3 regions of the Paenibacillus sp. FSL R7-0216 genome follow, and region 2 is predicted to be linked to each of the others. Evidence: riboswitches for the same ligand, from Rfam matches in the RefSeq annotation. Region 2 holds a riboswitch; each other region holds the start of a gene.
What was found. Region 2 has a riboswitch for glycine ahead of MKZ15_RS23185 (amino acid permease). Riboswitches for the same ligand answer to the same signal wherever they lie in the genome.
Positions count from the first base shown of each region.

Region 1: another riboswitch for glycine. It lies ahead of sdaAB (L-serine ammonia-lyase, iron-sulfur-dependent subunit beta); the one in region 2 lies ahead of MKZ15_RS23185 (amino acid permease).
Region 3: another riboswitch for glycine. It lies ahead of gcvT (glycine cleavage system aminomethyltransferase GcvT); the one in region 2 lies ahead of MKZ15_RS23185 (amino acid permease).

Region 1 covers NZ_CP150222.1:1,220,799-1,223,066, forward strand. Annotated here, with positions in the region: gene MKZ15_RS05130 (S8 family serine peptidase) at 1-344, opposite strand, end outside; glycine riboswitch at 844-970, shown strand; gene sdaAB (L-serine ammonia-lyase, iron-sulfur-dependent subunit beta) at 1,154-1,825, shown strand; gene sdaAA (L-serine ammonia-lyase, iron-sulfur-dependent, subunit alpha) at 1,842-2,268, shown strand, end outside.
Region 2 covers NZ_CP150222.1:5,035,791-5,038,058, reverse strand. Annotated here, with positions in the region: gene MKZ15_RS23190 (SDR family oxidoreductase) at 1-647, shown strand, start outside; glycine riboswitch at 745-825, shown strand; gene MKZ15_RS23185 (amino acid permease) at 959-2,268, shown strand, end outside.
Region 3 covers NZ_CP150222.1:2,988,507-2,990,774, reverse strand. Annotated here, with positions in the region: gene gcvT (glycine cleavage system aminomethyltransferase GcvT) at 1-782, opposite strand, end outside; glycine riboswitch at 1,003-1,102, opposite strand; gene gcvH (glycine cleavage system protein GcvH) at 1,351-1,746, shown strand; gene mtnB (methylthioribulose 1-phosphate dehydratase) at 1,853-2,268, opposite strand, start outside.

The DNA.
Region 1 (2,268 bases), 1.4 Mb from region 2:
GCGGTTTCGCGAAGCGCGCTGACGACGGAGGTTCGAGCGGAAAGCTTCGCGGCGGAAGGTGTGGCTTTCTCCAGCGTGGCTTTCTGGAGAGCCAGTTTGGCGACCGAGGCCGTATCGGTTTGTTCTTTGAGTTTGACAAGGTAGGTGACGAAGTCGTCCTGCTTAAACTGAGTCTGCAATTTGGCGTCGATTTTGGCTTCAGCCACGTGAGGCGCGGTCGATTTCAGGCTGGTTTTTCCCGAAACTCCACTGCTGTCGGCAGAGGCTGCGGGAACGAGGGTCAACGCTAGAAGGATCGACATGCCAAGCGAGAAAGATGTGCGAAATCTCTTGAGACTTATCAACTTCTTCACTCCCTTTATGAGGTTTTAAGTGCAGCAGACATCCTTTGGCGGCCGCCCGGAGCAACGTTCAGCAAGGTCCGGACACGTTATGCCTGAAAACGGATCAAGCAAGAGCAAACGTCCCTTTGTTCATCACCTCCTTCATCAAAGTGGTTGATGCAAATGCGGGTACACCATGGTGGATGAGAAGTTGTAGTTGAAGCCGGATGCGGAGTGAGAGGCGTAACGGAAATCCAAGTGATCCTGATGTGAAGGAAAGTTGACGCGGAGTGCACCTTATTTTCAACAATTCATAAAATAAGGTAAAATCTGGAGTTGTTGGGGATAGTATATATCTGTAAAATTAAGGATACAAGTGGTTGCATATGAAAAATAACCATATTTTCACATAAAAATAGGAAAATATGACTAAAATAGATTGACGAAATACGCAACGTTATGTGAGTTATCTTGACATCTTGCTAACTTCGTTTTACATTAATACAATTCATACAGGCGAATGAGGATGATGGGAGAGTCCGCTGGGCGTACCGCTAGGGTAAGCCGAGGAGCGGCACCGAAGGAGCAAAGGGCCGGTCCTGCAATCGGCAACCGAATCTCTCAGGTACAAGGACCATGATCGGACGCCACTCTGGAGAGAGCGATCAGCCACCCAAGAGGTACATGGATCCCGGGCCAATGGTTCTCCGGGAACATTAAACTTTCAGGTAACGGGGACAGAGCAGAAGGGCAGCGGCCTTTTTGTTCTGTCTCTTTTTCGTGATAGGCGGCTTGGTCATCTTGAATGTAAACAAGGGAGAGATTAATCCATGCGATTCAAAAACGTGTTCTCCATTATCGGTCCCGCGATGATCGGGCCCTCCAGCTCACATACGGCCGGGGCGGTGAGGATTGGACGATTTGCCCGTCAGCTGTTTGGAAGCGTGCCGGCGGAAGCGGCGATTTGCTTCTACGGCTCTTTTGCCGAAACGTACAGCGGACACGGTACCGATTTGGCCGTTGTTGGCGGCATCCTCGATTACCGCACGGACGACGAGCGAATTCGTCATTCGCTGCAGGACGCCGAAGAGCAAGGGGTCGAGGTGTCCTTTACCACAGGAGTACAGCCGGGAGCTCATCCGAATACGGTAAAAATAAAACTAACCGGCCAAGACGGCCGGCATACGGAGGTGACGGGCGCTTCCATCGGGGGTGGGACGATCGTCATCCGCAGCATCGACGGTTTTGAGGTGAAGAGCTCGGGCGAGCTGCCGACCCTGGTCGTATCCCATGCCGATCGCCAAGGAGTTCTGGCGGGCATTACCGCCTTGTTCAGCCGGGAGTACGTGAATATCGGCTACATCATTACCGATCGGAAAGGACGCACCGGCGAAGCATTGACCGTGGTGGAAGCCGACTCGCCGATCCCATCGGAACTGATGAAGGCGATTGAGTCGCTGGAGCATGTCAACCAGGTTGCTTATATCGATCTAACGAGATAAGAAAGGAGTGGGCAGGATGCGTTTTAGAAATTTGCGGGAACTGGTGGGGTTGTGCGAGCGGGAATCCCAAACGATATCCGGCATCATGATCCAGGATCAGGCGGCGGAGAGCGGGCAATCGGAGGCCGAGATCCTGGCCGCCATGGGCGAATACTATCAAATCATGAAATCGGCGGTAAGCAAGGGGCTGACGGAGGACATCGTCTCCACAAGCGGTCTGACGGGCGGCGATGCCAAACGAGTCGAGACCTATCGAAGCCGTGGTGAGGCCTCCGTCGGCGACATCGCTTGCCAGGCCATGGCCTATGCGCTGGCGGTGTCGGAGGTTAACGCCTCGATGGGGCGAATCGTCGCTACGCCGACGGCGGGCTCCTGCGGCATCATCCCGGGCGTGTTCGTCAGCGCCCAGGAGCGCTTCGGCTGGGAAGATGAGCACCTCGTGC
Region 2 (2,268 bases):
GGGATATTAAACGTCAGTACGGGGTGCAGGCGGTTGTTTTGGCATGCGATTTGTCCCAAGCGGATGCGCCTCGTCAACTAGCCGATCAAATTGCCGAACTGGGCTTGACGGTCGATATTTTGATCAACAATGCCGGGTTCGGTACACATGGACGCTTCGAGGAGCTCGACCCGGGTCGTGAGCAGGAAGAAATCATGCTGAACACGGCGTCGTTAGTCGATCTTACGCATCGTTTGCTGCCCCATATGTTGCGGCGGGGGGACGGAGTCGTCGTGAATGTGGCTTCGATGGCCGCCTTTATGCCTTGTGCATATTCGGCCGTTTATGGGGCAACCAAGGCGTTTGTCATTTCGTTCTCTGAAGCGCTGTGGGCGGAAATGCGGGGAAGGGGCGTTCGCGTGCTTGCATTATGCCCAGGGGCAACCGATACAGGATTCTTCGATGCGGTTGGCAGTACAGACATGGCTGCAGGCAACAAGCTCTCTACACCGGAAAAGGTAGTGCAGACCGGATTTCGCGGGATTGACCAAGGGCGCAGCTATATCATTGAGGGTCGATCCAATTCGTTTATGGCTCAAATGATCCGATTTGTAAGCCGACGCCGAGTGGCCCTGATCATGGAACGCATGACAAGACCGAAGAACTGATGGAAGGAATGTTATTGACAAAATATTTATCCGCGAGTAGTATTTGAAAAAATTGAATAATTCGCAAGCTATGATGGCTATGGATCACACTATAGTCGGAGCAGCTTCTGGAGAGACTGCGGAGATTCCGCGGCGCCGAAGGGTTCACAATCTCAGGCAAAAGGACAGAAGAGTACTAAATAATTGTTTATTTAGGTTATTTATTATTCTTATGACCCGGAGATTGGAGCGCATCCAATCTCTTTTTTTTAGCGTTATTTGTTCAATATTTCACATGTAGTCAATCATGAAGGATTAAGGGGGAGTTAGGGGTGGCGCAACAAGAATTAAAGAGAGATTTAGCCAATCGACATGTTCAACTGATCGCTATAGGAGGAACGATTGGGACCGGGTTATTCCTAGGATCAGGGAAAGCGATCCAACTGGCCGGCCCTTCAATCGTTTTTGCCTATTTACTTGTGGGGATCGCCGTATTTTTTGTCATGCGAGCGCTGGGAGAACTGCTGTTATCGAAAGCGGGATATCAATCCTTCACGGACATTGCCGAAGACTATCTTGGGCCCTGGGCCGCGTTCGTTACAGGATGGACGTATTGGTTCTGCTGGATCATGACGGCGATGGCGGATGTCATTGCTGTTGGGGTGTACGTGCAATATTGGTTTGATATCCCGCAATGGGTGCCGGCGGTGATTTGCTTGATTATTTTGCTGGGACTTAACCTGTTAACCGTGAAGAATTTCGGCGAGTTGGAGTTTTGGTTTGCGTTGATTAAGGTTGTGACGATTCTCGTGTTAATCGCCATCGGTGTGATTTTGCTGGTCATCGGATTCAAGACCGATGCTGGAGCCGTAACCGTGAAGAATATGTGGGGGCACGGAGGGCTGTTTCCCAACGGAATAACCGGTTTCTTGCTTTCCTTCCAAATGGTCGTGTTCGCCTATGTTGGCGTGGAGCTCGTTGGGGTATCCGCTGCAGAAACCTCCGATCCGGAGAAAAATATCCCATCCGCCATCAATAAAATTCCGCTGCGAATTTTATTCTTCTACGTTGGCGCCTTGATCGCCCTCTTATGTATTAACCCCTGGACCGGGCTGACTCCGGCGGAGAGCCCGTTCGTGAAGACGTTTAGTCTGGTCGGCATTCCGATTGCTGCGGGGGTCATTAACTTCGTCGTGTTGACCTCGGCCGCCTCCGCTTGTAACAGCGGGATGTTCTCCACCAGCCGGATCCTGTACAACTTAAGCAAGAACGACCAGGCCCCCTCCCGGATGGCCAAATTGAACAAGAACCATGTGCCCGGGAACGCGCTGCTGATTTCCACGCTGGTTATTTCCGTCGGGGCGTTGTTAAGCAAACTGATCCCGGGGCAGGCTTTCGGCATCGTGACGACGATCAGCGCCATTTGTTTTATATGGGTGTGGGGCGTGGTGCTCGTGTGCCATATTCGTTATAAGCGAACGCAACCGGAGCTGCAGGCCAAGTCGAAGTTTAAAGCGCCGTTTACCCCTTTTATCAATTATGCCGTTCTCGCGTTGTTTGCGGCGATCCTGCTGATTATGTTGTTTGCGGATGAGACGCGTCCGGCATTATTGTTAACTCCGCTATGGTTCATTCTATTGTT
Region 3 (2,268 bases), 2.0 Mb from region 2:
CCTGCTTCAAGCGGGGAGATATCCGGTCCTAGCTCCTGCCCGTAGAGCGGCAGGCAAGCTTCGAAGCGTAACGTATCTCTGGCGCCAAGCCCGGCAGGGAGAAGGCCGCGCGCTTCTCCGGTTTCCATCAGCACATCCCAAAGCGCTTCCGCATGTTCAGCAGCCACGTACAACTCGAAACCGTCTTCACCGGTATATCCGGTGCGCGACAGCAGCACGGGAATACCGGCAATCCGCGTGTCCCGAATAAAGGTGAACGGACGCAAGGCTGAGGGGTCCATCCCTTCGCAAAGCGGGGATAGAAGAGCGGAGGAGAAGGGCCCTTGTACGGCGAGTAAAGCCGTCTCGTCGGACGCATTGCGCATCGTTACGCCTTCAGCGGGAAGGTGTCGCTGCAGCCAATCCCAGTCTTTTTCGATATTGGAGGCGTTAACCACCAACATGTACTTTGTCTGCTCTAGCTTGTAGATCAACAAATCGTCCACCACACCGCCATCAGGATAGCAGAGCAGGGTGTACTGAGCTTTTTCCGGCACGAGTAGGTCCACGTCGTTGGTCGTCATGCCTTGCAAAAAGCGTTCCGCCCCAGGCCCCTCCACGTAAAATTCGCCCATATGCGATACGTCGAATAACCCGGCGCGCTCGCGCACGGCTTCGTGTTCTTTCTGGATGCCGCTGAACTGCACCGGCAGCTCCCAGCCGCCAAAATCGATGCAGCGAACTCCTTCATATTTTGCATACCTGGAGTAGAGCGGCGTACGTCGCAAAGCGGATTCGGACATTACCATCACCTCGAAAGGGCCGGATCGGCCAATTTTGGGAAACCAAAAAAGGACAGGCCAAAGAAAATCCCGTCAGTCTACCTAACGGATCTTCCTGGCTCTGTCCCTTGTACCTGAGAGTTACCCTGCTAAGGCTCTAAGACTTGCGCAGGTTTCCCCTTGGGTGATTCGCATGAGAGTTGTAAATGAACTACCTCTTAGCGAATGCTCTCCAGAGTTGCGTCCGGCAGAAGTCCTTTTGCCTGAGAGATTCACCGCATGGCGGCTTGCTCCTTCGGCGTTACAATATGGCCTATTGTAATCTCTCCCCCTGCCATCAATCGCAGCTTACACATCTCATTAATACTCAAAACCAGCCTCTATGTCAATAAAGTTATCATAATAATTTTAATATATTTCGTTTGTTGGAAAAGGTTGCGCTTACATTTTGATAGACTCTATCATTTGTGTTAATAATATTGACATGAGAGCTAGGTTTGGAATAATCTGAACGAAGAAACATCAAGATCGAGAATCGGCAAGTTCAGATGTGGGACGATAGATCATCCGGAAAGAGGAGGAGCTAGTCTTGGCCAATGAGATCAGGGAAAACATGTGGTACAGCGATGAACATGAATGGGTGCTTGATTTGGGGGACGGTACGGTAAAAATCGGCATTTCCGACGTAGCTCAACATCGATTGGGGGATATTGTGTTCGTGGAGCTACCCGACCCCGGGCAGGAGATCGAAGCGCAGGACGGTATCGGTACCATTGAATCCGTCAAGACGGTCGCCGATTTGTTTACGCCGGTCAGCGGTACCGTGGTGGCAGTGAACGGAGAGCTGGATACCGCTCCCGAACTAGTGAATGAAGAGCCGTACGACGGGGGGTGGATGGTACACATTCGTCTGAAGGAGGATCCGAACCTCGCGCTAGCAAACTTGATGGATGCCAAGGCGTACGCGGAATTTATCGAGAGATAAGTTGATATTTCATTCGCACGAATCAAAACTCGCGGCCAGCAATAAAGCGGAAGAACCGGATCTTCGATCGGCTTCGCTGCTTATCGCATGCCGCGAGTTGTTGTCATCAAACCTGGCGCCCTTTGGAGGGCAAGAGTAGGGAACGGTACATTACCTCAAACATAAACTCCATCGCCTCCAAATGACGTTTTGCCTCCCTGAGGCCGGAGCCCCAGGCATAAATCCCGTGGTTTTGCAGCAAAAACGCGGGAACGCGGGAATCCAGTCCGCCCGCAATTCGCTTCAGAATTGTTGAGAGTTCAGCGGCGTTTGGCAGGATCGGCACTCGAATCTCCGTGCTCGTCTCCCAGATTCCTATTCTTTTTAACAGCTCATTGCCCTTGAGTGGTACTCCGCCATCGGCGTTGAAATATTCACTAAGCAAATTGTTATATGCCGTATGTACGTGAACAATCGCGCCGCAGCCGGTCAACCGGTAAATTCTCGCGTGAATTGGCGTATCGGGGCTTGGTTTCAAACGGG